2 regions of the Limnohabitans sp. TEGF004 genome follow, and region 2 is predicted to be linked to the other one. Evidence: predicted binding sites of a transcription regulator. Region 2 holds the regulator's gene; the other holds the start of a gene.
The links. The regulator NrdR, encoded in region 2, represses ribonucleotide reductase genes. The targets are predictions, from matches to a motif close to CACNANATNTNGTG.
Positions count from the first base shown of each region.

Region 1: the regulator NrdR is predicted to act here: its motif matches at 2,156-2,169, upstream of LINBF2_RS02020 (ribonucleoside-diphosphate reductase subunit alpha).

Region 1 is NZ_AP027056.1:380,011-387,764, forward strand. Features, by position in the region: gene LINBF2_RS02020 (ribonucleoside-diphosphate reductase subunit alpha) at 1-2,076, opposite strand, end outside; gene ampD (1,6-anhydro-N-acetylmuramyl-L-alanine amidase AmpD) at 2,429-3,013, opposite strand; gene LINBF2_RS02030 (PP0621 family protein) at 3,003-3,215, opposite strand; gene ccsA (cytochrome c biogenesis protein CcsA) at 3,212-4,024, opposite strand; gene ffh (signal recognition particle protein) at 4,082-5,464, shown strand; gene miaB (tRNA (N6-isopentenyl adenosine(37)-C2)-methylthiotransferase MiaB) at 5,541-6,884, opposite strand; gene LINBF2_RS02050 (carbonic anhydrase family protein) at 7,154-7,754, shown strand, end outside.
Region 2 is NZ_AP027056.1:1,649,751-1,657,504, reverse strand. Features, by position in the region: gene LINBF2_RS07855 (PilW family protein) at 1-364, opposite strand, end outside; gene pilV (type IV pilus modification protein PilV) at 361-909, opposite strand; gene LINBF2_RS07845 (GspH/FimT family pseudopilin) at 897-1,436, opposite strand; gene nrdR (transcriptional regulator NrdR) at 1,490-1,939, opposite strand; gene glyA (serine hydroxymethyltransferase) at 2,344-3,588, opposite strand; ZMP/ZTP riboswitch at 3,616-3,744, opposite strand; gene LINBF2_RS07830 (lytic transglycosylase domain-containing protein) at 3,772-4,608, opposite strand; gene LINBF2_RS07825 (DUF349 domain-containing protein) at 4,698-7,532, shown strand; gene LINBF2_RS07820 (UDP-2,3-diacylglucosamine diphosphatase) at 7,529-7,754, opposite strand, start outside.

The DNA of each region.
Region 1 (7,754 bases), 1.3 Mb from region 2:
GCAAACGGCTTCCATCGAGCGGTCAGCAAATTCAACCGCGGCTTGTGACGCATAAGGTACGCGCATTTCGTACAAGCTGTCTTGGAAGGCCATGATGCCCATGCCCACAGGACGGTGGCGCAGGTTGGAGTCACGCGCCTTTTTGACAGCGTAGTAGTTGATGTCGATCACGTTGTCGAGCATGCGCATGGCCACTTTGATGGTGCGCTTGAGCTTGTCATGGTCGAGTTCTTTGCCGTTAGGACCGTCTTTCAAGTGTTGAGACAGGTTGACGGAGCCCAAGTTACACACCGCAGTTTCGGTGTCGCTGGTGTTGAGTGTGATCTCTGTACACAGGTTGGACGAGTGCACCACGCCCACGTGTTGTTGGGGTGAGCGCACGTTGCATGGGTCTTTGAACGTGATCCATGGGTGGCCTGTTTCAAACAACATGGTCAGCATCTTGCGCCACATGTCGCTGGCTTGCATGGTTTTGCTTGGCTTGATTTCGCCGCGCTTGGCTTTGGCTTCGTAGGCCACGTAGGCTTTTTCGAATTCGGCGCCGAACAAATCGTGCAAGTCAGGCACATCAGACGGAGAGAACAAAGTCCACTCGCCTTTTTCCATCACGCGACGCATGAACAAGTCTGGAATCCAGTTGGCCGTGTTCATATCGTGCGTGCGACGGCGGTCGTCACCGGTGTTCTTGCGCAACTCGAGGAATTCTTCGATGTCCAAGTGCCATGTTTCGAGGTAGGTACACACAGCGCCCTTGCGCTTGCCGCCTTGGTTCACCGCCACGGCGGTGTCGTTGACCACTTTCAGGAATGGCACCACGCCTTGTGATTCGCCATTGGTGCCCTTGATGTGGCTGCCCAGAGCGCGCACGCGTGTCCAGTCGTTGCCCAAGCCGCCGGCAAATTTAGACAGCAAAGCGTTTTCTTTGATCAACTCATAGATGCCGTCCAAGTGGTCAGGCACGGTCGACAAGTAGCAGCTCGAGAGCTGTGAACGCAAAGTACCGCTGTTGAACAGCGTAGGTGTGCTGGACATGAAGTCGAACGACGACAGAACTTCGTAGAACTCAATGGCGCGTGCCTCGCGATCCACTTCGTTGAGCGACAGGCCCATGGCCACGCGCATAAAGAAGGCTTGTGGCAATTCGATGCGGTTCTTGCGCACGTGCAAGAAATAGCGGTCATATAGGGTTTGCAGGCCGAGGTAATCAAATTGCAAATCACGGCTGGCTTTGAGGGCTGCACCCAAACGTGGCAGGTCGAACTGCAACATGGCTGGGTCGAGCAAGTCGTTGTCGACGCCTTTTTGGATGAATTGAGGGAAGTACTCAGCGTAGTGCTGGCCCATGTCGGCGTGCAGCACTTCTTTGCCCAGCACTTCTTTGGCGATGGTGTGCATCAACAAACGTGCGGTGGCGTAGGTGTAGTCTGGGTCTTTTTCGATCAGCGTACGTGTGGCCAAGATAGCGGCTTTGTACACCTCGTCCATGGGCACGCCGTCGTACAGGTTGCGCATGGTTTCAGCCAAGATCGGGTCTGGTTTGACGTCTGCACCCAAGCCCGCGCACGAGTCGTTGATCAAACGCTTGAGGTTGTTCAGATCCAACGCCACGCGTTGGCCGTTGTCGATCACGTGCAACGTGGGAGCCGCAGGTGCTTGTTCTTCTTTGATGTGGGCACGTTCTTGGTTGCGGCTCTCGCGGTACAGCACGTAAGCACGGGCGATTTCGTGGTGACCACCGCGCATCAAACCCAATTCCACTTGGTCTTGCACGTCTTCAATATGGAAAGTACCGCCGCCTGGACGTGAGCGCATCAAGGCGCGCACCACGGCTTGGGTGAGGGCTTCGACCATCTCGCGCACGCTGGCAGATGCGGCGCCTTGTGTGCCGTGCACGGCCAAAAAGGCTTTCATCATGGCGACGGCAATCTTGGCGGGTTCGAAAGGAACCACGGCGCCGTTGCGGCGAATGATTTGGTAATGGCTCAACATGGTGGGGGCGTCTGTGGCAGCACGGTCGTGCGCGACGGATGTGTGGCCCATAGATGTTGTGTGCACAGCGTTCTCAGCGGTTTGCATGTCTTTTTTCTTCCTTGTGAGCAGGTCAATCGTGCGTAGAAAAAGTGGTGTCTTGACCACTTCTTAAAAATCAAGTCGACACTATATCTGGTGTTGGATGGTGTGCCAATACGCTACCGGTAGTGTTTTGGTAGGAAATGCTTACATTTTAAATGTCGCCCAATCACCTGTGTTGCAGACGTGTTTTATTGCACTGGCGTGAGCTCAGTCGTGGCGGGCGATTGAATTGCAAAATCAAGCGTGGACGTGGTGTTTAGAGTGATTTGCTGCGCTGATGCGCATGGCGTCTAAGAGAGAAATGAGAGCGCACAAAAACCGTGCAACACAACTTTTTTTATGAAATGACGAAAAATTAATTTTTCTGCGGAAAGCTTTTTTCAGACCAGCCCAAAGACTGCTGCAAAAGTATCCAATCAAACCCGGTGCCTGGGTCTTGTTTGCGATCGGGCGCCACATGTTCGTGGCCTGCCATGTGATGCAATTTGTAGTGTTGTGCGATGGCTGCGCACAAACTGCTGAGGGTTTCGTACTGAGGTGCTTCAAAGGTGTGGCCTTCTAAGCCTTCGAGTTCGATGCCAATCGAAAAGTCGTTGCAGTTGTCGCGCCCTTGGTAGCTAGAGCGCCCCGCGTGCCATGCGCGGTCATCGCAGCTGACGAATTGAATCAGTGCGCCATCGCGACGAATCACAAAATGGGCCGACACCTCAGCGCCGCGAATTTGCTGGAAGTAGGGGTGTGCATCCCAATCGAGCGTGTTGGTGAACAAGGCTTCAATTTCAGGCCCGCCGTATTGCCCTGGTGGCAGGCTGATGGAGTGCAGCACCACCAAATCAATCGAGATGTTGGCGGGGCGCGGTCCAAAGTTAGGCGAGGGCGTGTGCTTGGCAAAGCGATACCAGCCATCGCACCACAAAGTGGTCATGGCATCAGCCTTCATGGCTGTCGCGGTGCGCAGCGCTGCAATACAGGCCACGTGCGCCATGGACCGCATCGTCCTCCGGCACATGGGTGCCGCAGTGGGCACAAGGCACCATGGTTTGTGGGCCTGATGGTTTGCGGGGGGCTTGGTCAGGTTTTCGCTGTTGGCGAATCCACCAAATACCGGCTAAGACGGCGAGTAGCAGAACGAGGTACTTCATGCCACGCGTCCCAACACCACTTCCAGTACAAAGCGTGAACCCGCATAGCCCAGCAGCAGCAAGCCAGTGCCGATGTAGAGCACGCGCACTGCTTTGCGGCCACGCCAGCCAAAGCGGCTACGACCTACCAACAACACGGCAAAAGTAACCCATGACAGCAGCGAGAAGACGGTTTTGTGGTCCCAGCGCCAAGCGGCTTGGTCGCCATACAAGGCGTCACCAAACAACCAACCTGCCGCCAAGGTGGCCGTGAGTAGCACAAAACCAGCGGTGACAAAGCGAAAAGTCAAGCGCTCTAGCGTGAGCAAGGGCAAGCCCACATGGGTATCAGCACCCATACGCATGTTCTTTTCAGCGCGGGTCATCAGCCATGCATGCACCACGGCAGCGGCAAACAAACCGTAAGAAGCGACGCCTAAAGCCAAGTGCAAAGGCAGCAAGGGCGAGGTTTGGGTGTGCAGCGATGTGCCAGGAAACGCAGCCGCCAACACCACCACAGCCGCGCCCACGATAGACAGCGTCCAGCGTGTGCGCAGTTGCGGAAACCAGTGTTGCTCCAGCACATAAAACGTGAGCATCAGCCAAGCCGTGACGGACAGCGCAGGTGCAAAACCAAAGCGCAAGCCACCGTCTTGAGGTGCAAACAAAGCGAACACCAAGCCCAAACCGTGCAGCGCCCATGGCACGCTCAACAGGCGGTGCCCCATGTCGGGCGCGACGCGGGGGCCGATCAGGGCGGTCAACGCATAGGCCGCCGCCGTGGGCAGTGCGAGCCAAAGGTTGAGCGGGATGTCGCTGGCTAAAATCATGACAACAGTTTAGCGTTTCGCTACACACGAAAAACCAAGCCCTATCAAGGGGTACCTATGGCCTCAGCCCTTACCGACAAACTCTCGCGCCTCGTCAAGCACATCAGCGGACAGGCGCGCATCACCGAAAGCAACGTGGCCGACATGTTGCGCGAGGTGCGCATGGCCTTGCTCGAAGCCGACGTGGCCTTGCCTGTAGTGCGCGATTTCATCGCCCGCGTCAAAGAAAAAGCCCTCGGCCAAGAGGTGATTGGCTCCTTGCAGCCCGGACAAGCTTTGGTGGCCATCGTCAACCAAGAGTTGGCCGCCACCATGGGCGAAGGTGTGAGCGACTTGAACCTCGCCGCCCAGCCCCCCGCCGTGATTTTGATGGCCGGTTTGCAAGGTGCGGGTAAAACCACTACCACCGCTAAGCTGGCGCGTTGGCTCATCAACCAGCGCAAGAAAAAAGTGCTCACCGTTTCAGGCGACGTGTACCGCCCAGCTGCGATTGAGCAGCTCAAGACCGTCACCGCCCAAGCCGGTGCTGAGTGGTTCCCAAGTTCACCCGACCAAAAACCAGCCGACATTGCCCGCGCTGCGCTGGACTACGCACGTAAACATTACTTTGATGTGTTGCTTGTTGATACGGCTGGTCGCTTGGCCATTGACGAAGCCTTGATGGCTGAGATCAAAGACTTGCACAGCGTGTTGAACCCGATTGAAACCTTGTTCGTGGTCGATGCCATGCAAGGTCAAGACGCCATCAACACGGCCAAGGCCTTCAGCGATGCGCTGCCCTTGACCGGCATTGTGTTGACCAAACTTGATGGCGATTCACGTGGCGGTGCTGCCTTGTCGGTGCGTCAAATCACGGGTGCGCCCATCAAGTTTGCGGGTACCAGCGAGAAACTCGATGGTTTGGAACTGTTCGATGCCAACCGCCATGCAGGCCGCGTGTTGGGCATGGGCGACATCTTGGCCTTGGTCGAGCAAGTCACCGCCGGTGTTGACATGGCGGCTGCGCAAAAGCTGGCCGAGAAGGTCAAGCGCGGCGATGCGTTTGACTTGAACGACTTCCTCGCACAAATTCAGCAAATGCGTTCCATGGGCGGCTTGTCCAACATCATGGATAAATTGCCCACGCAAATGGCGGCCAAAGCCGGCCAAGTGGACATGGACAAGGCCGAGAAAGACATTGGCCGCAAGCAAGGCATCATCCACAGCATGACGCCGCTGGAGCGCCGCAAGCCCGACCTCATCAAAGCCACGCGCAAGCGCCGCATTGCTGCGGGTGCCGGTGTGCAAGTGCAAGACGTGAACCGCTTGCTCAAAGAGTTTGAGCAAATGCAAAGCATGATGAAGAAGATGAGCGGCGGCGGCATGATGAAGATGATGAAAAAGCTCGGTGGCATGAAAGGCATGATGGGCGGCGGTGGCGGCTTTCCAGGCATGCGTTGAAGCTCTCGCGCTTAAAACAAAAAGCCCTGAAACCTCGCGGTCTCAGGGCTTTTTCAATGTTTGACGGCAGCGGACTTTAAGCCGACTCTTTAACAAACACCTCGCCACGCAATGAATGCGGGTTGGCTTCCGTGATCTTCACGTCAATCAGTTGGTTCATCAGGCGCTCAGGATTGGGGCCGCCTTTGAAGTTAACGATGCGGTTGCACTCGGTGCGTGCACGCAGCTCGGTGGCGTCTTTCTTGGCAAAACCATCGACCAGCACGCGTTGCACCGTGCCTACGCGTTGCACGTTGATGTCGCGCATGTTGTCTTCGATGATTTTTTGCACCTCTTGCAAGCGGCGCAGTTTCACCTCGTGCGGCGTGTCATCTTGCAGGTTGGCCGCAGGCGTGCCGGGGCGTGGGCTGAAGATGAAACTGAACGAGTTGTCAAAGTACACATCGTGCATGAGCTTGATGAGCTTCTGGTGGTCTTCCTCGGTCTCGCCCGGAAAGCCCACGATGAAGTCAGAGCTCATGGCCATGTCAGGTCGAATGGCGCGCAGCTTTTTCACCGTGCTCTTGTATTCCATCGCGGTGTAGCCGCGCTTCATGGCCATCAAGATGCGGTCGCTGCCGTGCTGCACGGGCAAGTGCAGGTGGCTCACCAGTTGCGGCACCTTGGCGTACACATCAATCAAACGCTGCGTGAATTCGTTGGGGTGGCTGGTGGTGTAACGGATGCGCTCGATGCCGGGAATCTCGGCCACGTACTCGATGAGCAGTGCAAAGTCTGCAATCTCAGCCGTGCCGCCCATGGCGCCACGGTAAGCGTTGACGTTTTGGCCCAAGAGCGTGACTTCTTTCACACCTTGCGCAGCCAAGCCCGCGACTTCGACCAACACGTCGTCAAACGGACGGCTCACCTCTTCGCCACGTGTGTAGGGCACCACGCAGTAGCTGCAATATTTGCTGCAGCCTTCCATGATGCTCACATAGGCGCTGCCGCCTTCGACGCGGGCGGGAGGCAGGTGGTCGAACTTTTCGATTTCGGGGAAGCTGATGTCGACTTGTGGCTTGGACAATCTTTCGCGTTGGTTCAGCAGCTCAGGCAAACGGTGCAGGGTTTGCGGGCCAAACACCACGTCCACATAGGGCGCGCGGGCAATGATGGTGTCGCCTTCTTGGCTGGCCACGCAGCCGCCGACGGCGATCTTGACGCCCTTGGCTTTCAAATGCTGGATGCGACCCAGGTCTGAGAACACCTTTTCTTGGGCTTTCTCACGCACCGAGCAGGTGTTGAAGACGATCAGATCGGCTTCTTCGACATCGTTGGTTTTTTCGTAACCATCGGACTGCCCGAGCACGTCGACCATCTTGTCCGAGTCGTACTCGTTCATTTGGCAACCGAAGGTTTTAATAAAGACTTTGCGGCTCATGGCTGAGCCTCCCCGTGGGGATAAAAGCAGCGGTTCATGGTGTTGATCCAGAGGCTGTGGAAGAAGTTTGCAATTGTAGTGTTGGCGAGGTGTCAGCTTCTTTTGCGCACGTTTATTGCTTTTATCAGTTGCGGCAATAATTCGCCGTCTGTTGTGGGAATTAAAGCTTGTGTCACATCAAGCCGATACCCACTGACCTGCCCAAACAGGGGCGTGCGCTGCGCGTTGCTGTTTGGCTTTATCAAATGCACCCACTCAAGTGAATGGCCATGAAAAAATATTTACGACTGATCATTGAAATCGTCATGGGTCTGCTGCTCGCAGGCGCTTTGGCGTTCGGCTACTGGAGCTACACCGGTAAGAACCACATCATGAGCGAGCTGACCGAGGCCAGCGAAGGCGCGACCGAGGCCCAAGAAGAACTCGAAAAGCTGACCAAGGAATTGGAAGAAGCCAAAGAGAAGCTCGAAGAGCTTGAGCCAGCAGCCCAGCAGATGATGGCTGTCAAAGAATCGTTCACCAATGGCATCGTGTTGCAAGACTACGAAGCCTTCATCAAGGCCCAAAAAGGCCCCGTGACCAGCGAACGCCAATTGGGCTTGGGCGCATTGCGATTGTTGACCAAAGGCGCTGAAGACCCAGACACCATCAGCGCATTCCAAAAGGCGCTGGAGATGGCCGAGTGGTCATCGCGCGTCAAATCCATCTGTGCCGCGCAAAACGCGTTGGCCGCAGCTGGTCAAAAAGTGAAAGTCTTGGCTGATTGCGCCGCTGAGAAGCCAGAAGCCAAGGCCCACAAAAAAGGCCATGCCGTTCATTGGGACTACGCTGGCGAGATGGGCCCAGAGAACTGGGGCGATGAATTCCCCA
Region 2 (7,754 bases):
TGTCGAGTGCATGCCAATGGCCGAGGGTGAGGCTCTCGACAGATTTGTTGCCATTCACACCCGCCAAAGCGGCTTGCCCCGCGTCTTCATTGAGTGAAATTTCCACGGTGAAGTTGCCGTTGCTGTTATTCGCTTTGAGGTAAGCGGCTCCTGCCACGTGTACTTGCTCGTGGATATTGTGCAAAGCCACGCGTGCGTTGGCGTGCACCGCATCCGCGGCTGCCATGGCGCTCCACGTTTGTTTGCTGGTGCCGTAGGCCGATGTCGCTGCCGCGATCACGAGCAGGCTGAGTGCCATGCCAATGAGCAACTCAGGCAAGGTGTAGCCGCGTTGCGATGGTGTGTTGTGTGTGCACTGGGTCATCGGTCTGGCCTAAGGAACAAACGCCAGCAACTCATCTGCGTTGGGCAGGTCGGCGAGCCTGAGGCCGTGTCGGTGCGGTAGGTTTCGTTGGCATCACGCCAAGCGATGACTATGCCCCACCAGCCCTCAGCATCTGTCAAGGCAAACACAGCGGCGTCGCCTTCTGGTAGTTGGCTTTGCAAGGTTTGGTGCAACTGTTGCATGTCCCACATGGCAAGGTCTTGGCGTGAACAGGCGGTGGCTGTGCAGTCGGGTGCTGCGGTGGTGGCATTGCCCCACGCCTTGGCGTATATCGCACGTTGCGGTGCGTTGAGACGCATGCGCTCAGCCAAGTCGTCTGCAATGCCTGTGGCGACCGAGCGCATGAGTTGTTGGCGCTGTTGCGTCAGGGCTTGCTGGTGCATCCACAACAGACCTAGGACGCCAAAGGCCAAGATGACCAAAGCCACAAGCGCTTCTAGCAAAGCAATGCCAAGCAGTTGTTGTCTGGCTTGCCTTGGATGCCGCATGAATTGCGGCTTAATTGGCTGATTCAGCTGCTGCATGCTTCACCCGATTGCCAGCGCAAACGGCTGGCGCTGCTGAGGCACAAGACGTTGGCAATGTTGAGTGTCGCTTGCCGTGACCTAATCACCCAGCGGTCGCCCACGGTGCCAAGGTCGCCACGTTGGCTGATATCAAGTGGCTCCGATTTGGTAAACGTCACTTGCAAAGGCGTTTGCACTTGCGAGGTGTGCAACACGGTTTGGTCGACCTTGACGACCAGCTGCCACCCGCAGCTCCAATCGTTGTTGGCAGACGTGCCCCATGTGCAATCGCGCAAGCGGGCGAGTTGCAAAGTTTCGCCACGTTGCAATGCGCGTACGCGGGCAGTTTGCAAATCGTTCATCAGTTGGTCACGGGCGGCTTCAACGCGGCTGCGTTCTTGCAAGCGTTGCCAGCTAGGGATAGCAAAAGATGCCATGACCGCGAGCACGCCCAAACACACCAACAGCTCCACCAGGGTGAAGCCTTGTGAGTTTGAATCCCGTAAGCGCCGGATATGAGGCGTAAAAAAACCTAGCCTTTGCATGGCGCAAATGCTAGGTTTTGACGGGGCATCAGCGCATGGCTGAGACTCGAAAACTACTTACGAACTTCGTCCACCAAACTCTTGAAGTCGTCGATGTCTTCAAAGCTGCGGTACACGCTGGCAAAGCGGATGTAGGCGACTTTGTCGAGTTTTTTGAGTTCGCGCATGACGAGCTCGCCAATCCGTGTGGAGGGCACTTCGCGTTGACCCAATGACATGAGCTTTTCTTCGATACGCTCAATGGCGTTGTCCACCTGCTCGGTACTGACAGGGCGTTTACGCAGTGCAAGGCCCATGGATTCGAGGAGTTTGTTGCGTTTGTATTCGATGCGTCGACCGTCTTTTTTGACGATATTGGGGAAGCTGACGTCGGGGCGCTCGTAGGTGGTGTAGCGCTTTTCACAGGCGCCGCATTGGCGACGGCGGCGAATGGAGTCGCCGTCTTCGGACATGCGGGTTTCGACGACTTGGGTTTCTAGGTGGCCGCAGAAGGGACATTTCATATGTTGTTCTCTCTTTTGCTTTTGTGCTTTCGGTGCATTGAGGTGCTTCCTTTTGTGCTGGGCTCGCTGACGGTGTTTGGTATTGGCCGCTTCCTCATGCTGGAGTACCAGAAATCGTCAGCGGCCAATACCAAACACCCTCAGTCTGCGTCATGCTTTGCTTCGCTCGCACGTTTCAGTCGCAAGGGTTAGGCAGCAAAGTTGCGTAGCAACGAGCGAACCATTTCAGACCTCAAACAGCGCGGGTTGTAGGTGCGGCGGGCGATGATTTCTGGTACCCCAGCATGAAGAGCCCGCCGCACCTGCAACCCGTGCCCTCTCCGGCGAGAACCCTTCACGAACGAAAAAACGAAAAGAGCGAAGACAAACAAAAACCCCGCCACACAGGACGGGGTTTGAAGAAGTTACTTGTAAACAGGAAACTTAGAAGTCAGCGCATGCACCTTGGCACGCACCGCAGCAATGTTGGCTTCGTCGTGTGGGTTGTCCAGCACGTCAGCAATCAAGTTGGCTGTGATGCGAGCTTCCTCGTCTTTGAAACCACGCGTTGTCATTGCAGGTGTACCGATACGCACACCGCTGGTGACGAAAGGTTTCTCTGGATCGTTCGGAATGGCGTTCTTATTGATCGTCATGTGCGCAGCGCCTAAAGCAGCCTCGGCTTCTTTGCCGGTGATCTTCTTGGAGCGCAAGTCCACCAACATCACATGGCTTTGAGTGCCGCCGCTCACGATGCGCAGACCGCGCGCTGTCAACGTTTCAGCCACGATCTTGGCGTTCTTCACCACCTGGGCTTGGTACTCTTTGAACTCAGGCTGCATGGCTTCTTTGAAAGCCACCGCCTTGGCGGCGATGACATGCATCAGCGGGCCGCCTTGCAGGCCAGGGAAGATGGCGCTGTTGATGGCTTTTTCGTGCTCGGCCTTCATCAAGATGATGCCGCCGCGAGGGCCGCGCAAGCTCTTGTGTGTGGTCGATGTCACCACGTCGGCGTGAGGCACGGGGTTGGGGTATTGGCCTGCGGCGATCAAGCCAGCGTAGTGGGCCATGTCGACCATGAAGATCGCGCCAACTTCCTTAGCGATCTTGGCAAAGCGTTCCCAGTCGATGTGCAAGCTGTAGGCAGAAGCGCCGGCCACGATGAGCTTGGGCTTGTGTTCGCGGGCCTTGGCTTCCATCGCTTCGTAGTCGATGGCTTCCTTGCTGTCCAAGCCGTAAGACACAACGTTGAACCATTTGCCAGACATGTTCAGGGCCATGCCGTGGGTCAAGTGACCGCCTTCGGCCAAGCTCATGCCCATGATGGTGTCGCCGGGCTTCAAGAAAGCGAGGAACACGGCTTCGTTGGCCGATGCACCGCAATGGGGTTGCACGTTGGCAGCGTCTGCACCGAAGATGGTTTTGATGCGGTCGATGGCCAGTTGTTCGGCCACGTCCACGAATTCGCAGCCACCGTAGTAGCGCTTGCCTGGGTAGCCTTCGGCGTATTTGTTGGTCAGTTGTGAGCCTTGGGCTTGCATGACAGCGGGAGACGCGTAGTTCTCGCTGGCGATCAGCTCGATGTGGTGTTCTTGACGGGCGTTTTCGGCCTGAATAGAAGCCCAGAGTTCTGGATCGGTTTGTTCGATGGTGATGTTGCGGTTGTACATACTGGCAGTCCTAGAAAAAGGTGGTGTTGTGGCTGCCCAGGCGAACGGCAAAACACCTCTGTGAACAGAGGCTGCGCGCTTCCCAGTGGTCATACATCCACGTCAGCGTTGTGGGGCTGATGCCTCACACGCCTATCGCCAGTTGCGCGCGGATGAGAGTTTACCGCGCTTGGATAGCCTCACTTATTCGCCGTCATCCTTGCCGAATGGCGTCAATCTCTGGGCTTTTTCCCACAAGCTCTCCAACCGGGCGGTGGCAGCCTCGGCGGCGGTAGAGGGTGGCGGGGTAATGGGCACTTTCAAGCCCTTGGCGACTTGCTGGAGGCGGGCGTTTTCGGCCATGACCTTGCTTGCGTAGCCTTGGTCATCCTTCATATTGCCGGCGCCCACATAAAGCTTGAGGCCGCCTTCAATGCTGCCCGCGCGGTTGATGCACTCTTTGAGCACGTTCACGCCCACGCGCACATTGGCCACGGGATCAAATGCGGCTAAGGCGCCGCCGAAGCCTTGGTACTTTTGCTCGTGGACTTTGGTCATCACTTGCATCAGGCCCTGGGCGCCTACATGGCTTTGGGCGAAGGGATTGAAGCCAGACTCCACGGCCATCACGGCCAAGATGAGGGTGGGCTCGATTTGGTTGGCTGGCCCCACATCGTAGGCTTCGGAGACCAACGCGCTCAGGGGTTCAGGCGCGACACGGTATTTTTTGCTCAACCAATAGGCGAGGTTGGCTTGTTGTTTGGGCAGGTCGCGGGGGTCTGTGGCGGTGGCACGGTCAACGGCATCGGCATCGGTGGCAATGCCTGTTTCGTCATATTGGCGTTCTTGCAGCCAGCTGATGACCTTGGCTTCGGTCACCACGCGCAGGTCAGGGCGCACGGTCAGCGCCACGACGAAAAAGAAAATGGACAGGCCCACCACGGCTAAGCCGTTGTGAGAAATGGCGAAAAAACCTTGTGCCACGTCAGCTGCAAAGGTACGTAGACCTAGCTGTAAGCGGGCAATGAAAGGAATAGACATAAATTAATTAAATAGGAAGTAGCTGAAATTTTAAAGCCTCGGCGACAATCACCCCTAATTTACTGTGAGCCCTACTTGTGACTGATGCTTTGAACAAACCCCTCGACCTCGCCGCCTTAGACAAATTGACTGGCGGGGCCTTTACCGTTTCGACCTCGGCAGACCGCACCACGCGCCTGCGCGACTGGCTGGCTGGCCAGCCCACTTTGGACCAAGTGCAAGCCGTCTTTGATGAAATGAGCCACCGAGACAAAGGTGCTGCCAAAGTCTTGCGCGAAAAGCTGGATGAGCTGCGTCGCAGCAAAGATCAAGACGCTTTGATCGTGGAGTGGGCTGCCAAAGGCGAAGCCTTGCGCGATGCGCCCCACATCAATTTGGCTGACGCCATGGGCTGGCAGCGCGATGCCGCCAAAGCAGGTGCGCCCTTGTCACGCGAACCCTTGGCTGGTCTGAAAACCGCTTTGGCTGAACGTGTCAAGGCGATTGAAGATTTGCAACACCAAACCCAAGTGCAGCGCGAAGCCGCTGTGCTGTTGGCCCAGCGCATTGAAGTGTTGTCCACCAAGCCTTGGCAAGACGCCTTGGCCCAGCGCGAAGCCCTGCAAGCTGACCTTGACCGTTGGGTGGCGCAAGCCCAAGCGTTGGCCGCCGATGCCCAGTGGCCTAGCGTGGATGCCAAATTTGCGTCTGCTCTGCAAACCAGCACCCAACAAGTGCAAGCCGTGTGGACTGCTTTTGGCGAGGCCTTGACCTTGACCGAGGCAGCTGCGGCCGATGCCGCCGCGCCATTGCCAGCTGTGCCCGCATGGTCTGACCAAATTCGTGTGGCCCGTGGTGAAGTATTGCCTCAAGCTGCCGCACCAGAAAAAGCAGCCAAGCCTGCTGCGGGTGTGGATGCAACGCGCAAAGTTAAACCAACAGCCGACAAAGCTGTGGTGGACCAAAAGCGTTTGGAGCTGGCCATTCAAGCCGAAGCGTTGTTCAAGCCTGCGCCTGCGGCTAAGCCTGTGAAAGCCAAAGTGGCGAAGGCGGATGACGCTGCGCTTGCGCAAGATGCTGCTGAAGCCGCCGCGATTGACGCGGTTGCCACTGAGGCTGTCAGCGCACCTGAAGTTAGCGCAGCACCTGCCGATGAAGTTACGCCAACATCAGAAGCCATTGCAGAAGCGGCAACCGAGACGGTCGTGCCCGAAGCCGCAGCTCAAGCAACTGCTGCAGAAAAACCAGCCGCTAAAGCTGACGACGTGGTTCGCATCCCCGCCATGGGCGGACGCAAGATGCAAGAAACCTTGCGCAACTTGCGCGAGCAATGGAAAAAAATCGACAAAGAAGCCGCGCCCAACCCCGCGTTGTGGAAGCGCTTTGACAGCGCCTGCAACCGCGCTCACGAAGTGGTGGACGCATGGCTCAAGGAAGCCCGCGCCCAAACCACCGCGCACAAAGCCCAGCGCTTGGCTTTGATTGAAGAAGTCAAAGCATGGGCAGTTGCGCATGCCAATGGCCCCGACTGGAAGGGCGTGGCCCGCCAGTTGCACCAGTTTGCCCAGCGCTGGCGCGAAAGCGGCCACTTGAGCGAGAAAATGTTTGCCGAGTTGCAACCCGTTTGGAAAGCCGCCATCCACGCCGCGCACGAACCATTGGAAGCCGTGCAAAAAGCAAGTCTTGCACGCCGCCATGCCCTGATTGCCGAAGCCCAAGCTTTGGGCGCTGCGCCTTCGCTGCGTGTGGATGCCGTGAAGGCTTTGCAACAACGCTGGCAAGAAGAAGCCCACGCCGTTGTACTCGACCGCAAGCAAGAACAAAAACTGTGGGATGCCTTCCGTCAACCGATTGACGAAGCCTTTGCCCGCAAGTCGTCGGTGCGCGAGCAATCGCAAGCCGCGCTCACGCCGCACGACAAAGCCGTGCTGGATGCGGCCAAGATTTTGGATTCAGCCACGGCCAAAGGTGATGCTGCTGCCATCCGTGCGGCCATGCAAACACTGGAGCAAATCGCGCGCGGTGAAGTGGTGGCTGGCGCTGCTTCCCCAGCTGCCCCAGCTGCCCCAGCTGCCCCAGCTGCCGCTGAGCCTGTTGCGACACCTGCACAAGAAGCGCCTGCAACTTCAGAATCTGCTGACGTAACTGCCGAAGGCTCTGCAGAGGCGACCTCAACAGATGAAGCAGAAGTTGCAAACGAAGCACCCGCCGCAGAGACTCCAGATGCCGAAGTATCTGCAGAGCCCGTGGCAGAAGTAGCCTCTGCCAAACCCAAAGCTGCGCCACGCCCAGTAGTGGCTGTGCGCGGTGATGACCGCCCAGGTCAAAAACGTACCGAAGCCGCACCTGCTGGCCGTGGCCGCGATGGCAAGCCCAGCGGCAAGTTTGGTGACAAGCCAAGCTTTGGCCGTGACGGCAAACCAGGCCGCGATGGTGGACGTGATGGTGGACGTGATGGTGGCCGCGAGGGCTTTGCACCGCGTGGCCCACGTTTGGGTGATGCAGCTTTCCGCGCCCAACGCTTTGCTTTGGAGTCTGCACAAGATGCCTTGCGTCGTTTGGCTTCACAAGCGCACGGCGAGGTGTTGACCCAGCTCATGCACGCTTGGGAAAAGCGCGATGCTTCCCAATTGCCAGCGGCGCAAGCCATTGGTAGCAAGCTCAGCCCAGCGCAGCGCACGCAATGGTCGCAAGCTTTGTCGGCTCAGCCGCAAGGCGCGGCCGTCACGCCCTTGTTGCGTTTGGAAGTGGCCGCTGACTTGCCCACGCCTGCTGCGCAAATGGATGCACGCCGTGCCTTGCAGTTGCAAATGCTCACGCGCCGCAATGACCCGTCGCCTCAAATGACATGGGCTGCTGATGCGGCTCAGGTCTTGGGTGGTGCATATGACGAAGCTGCAGCGCGTCGTTTGCAAGCTGCGCTGAAGGTGTTGCTCAAGCGTTAAACAACGCTGAGCGGCAACCGACAAAGCCCCCTAGTGGGGCTTTGTTCGTTTTGGCGCAGCCAGCTCAGCACTTCAAGTCGCGGCGGTTGGCTGTCTGCATGCCAATCACTCAGCACCCAACGGCTCAAACCATCGCCTAGGTCGTGTGCCGCAGGCTTGTGAGTGTGGCCATGCAGCAGCACTTGAGCGTCAGCTCCTTTGAGCCACGCGATGGCGGCTTGG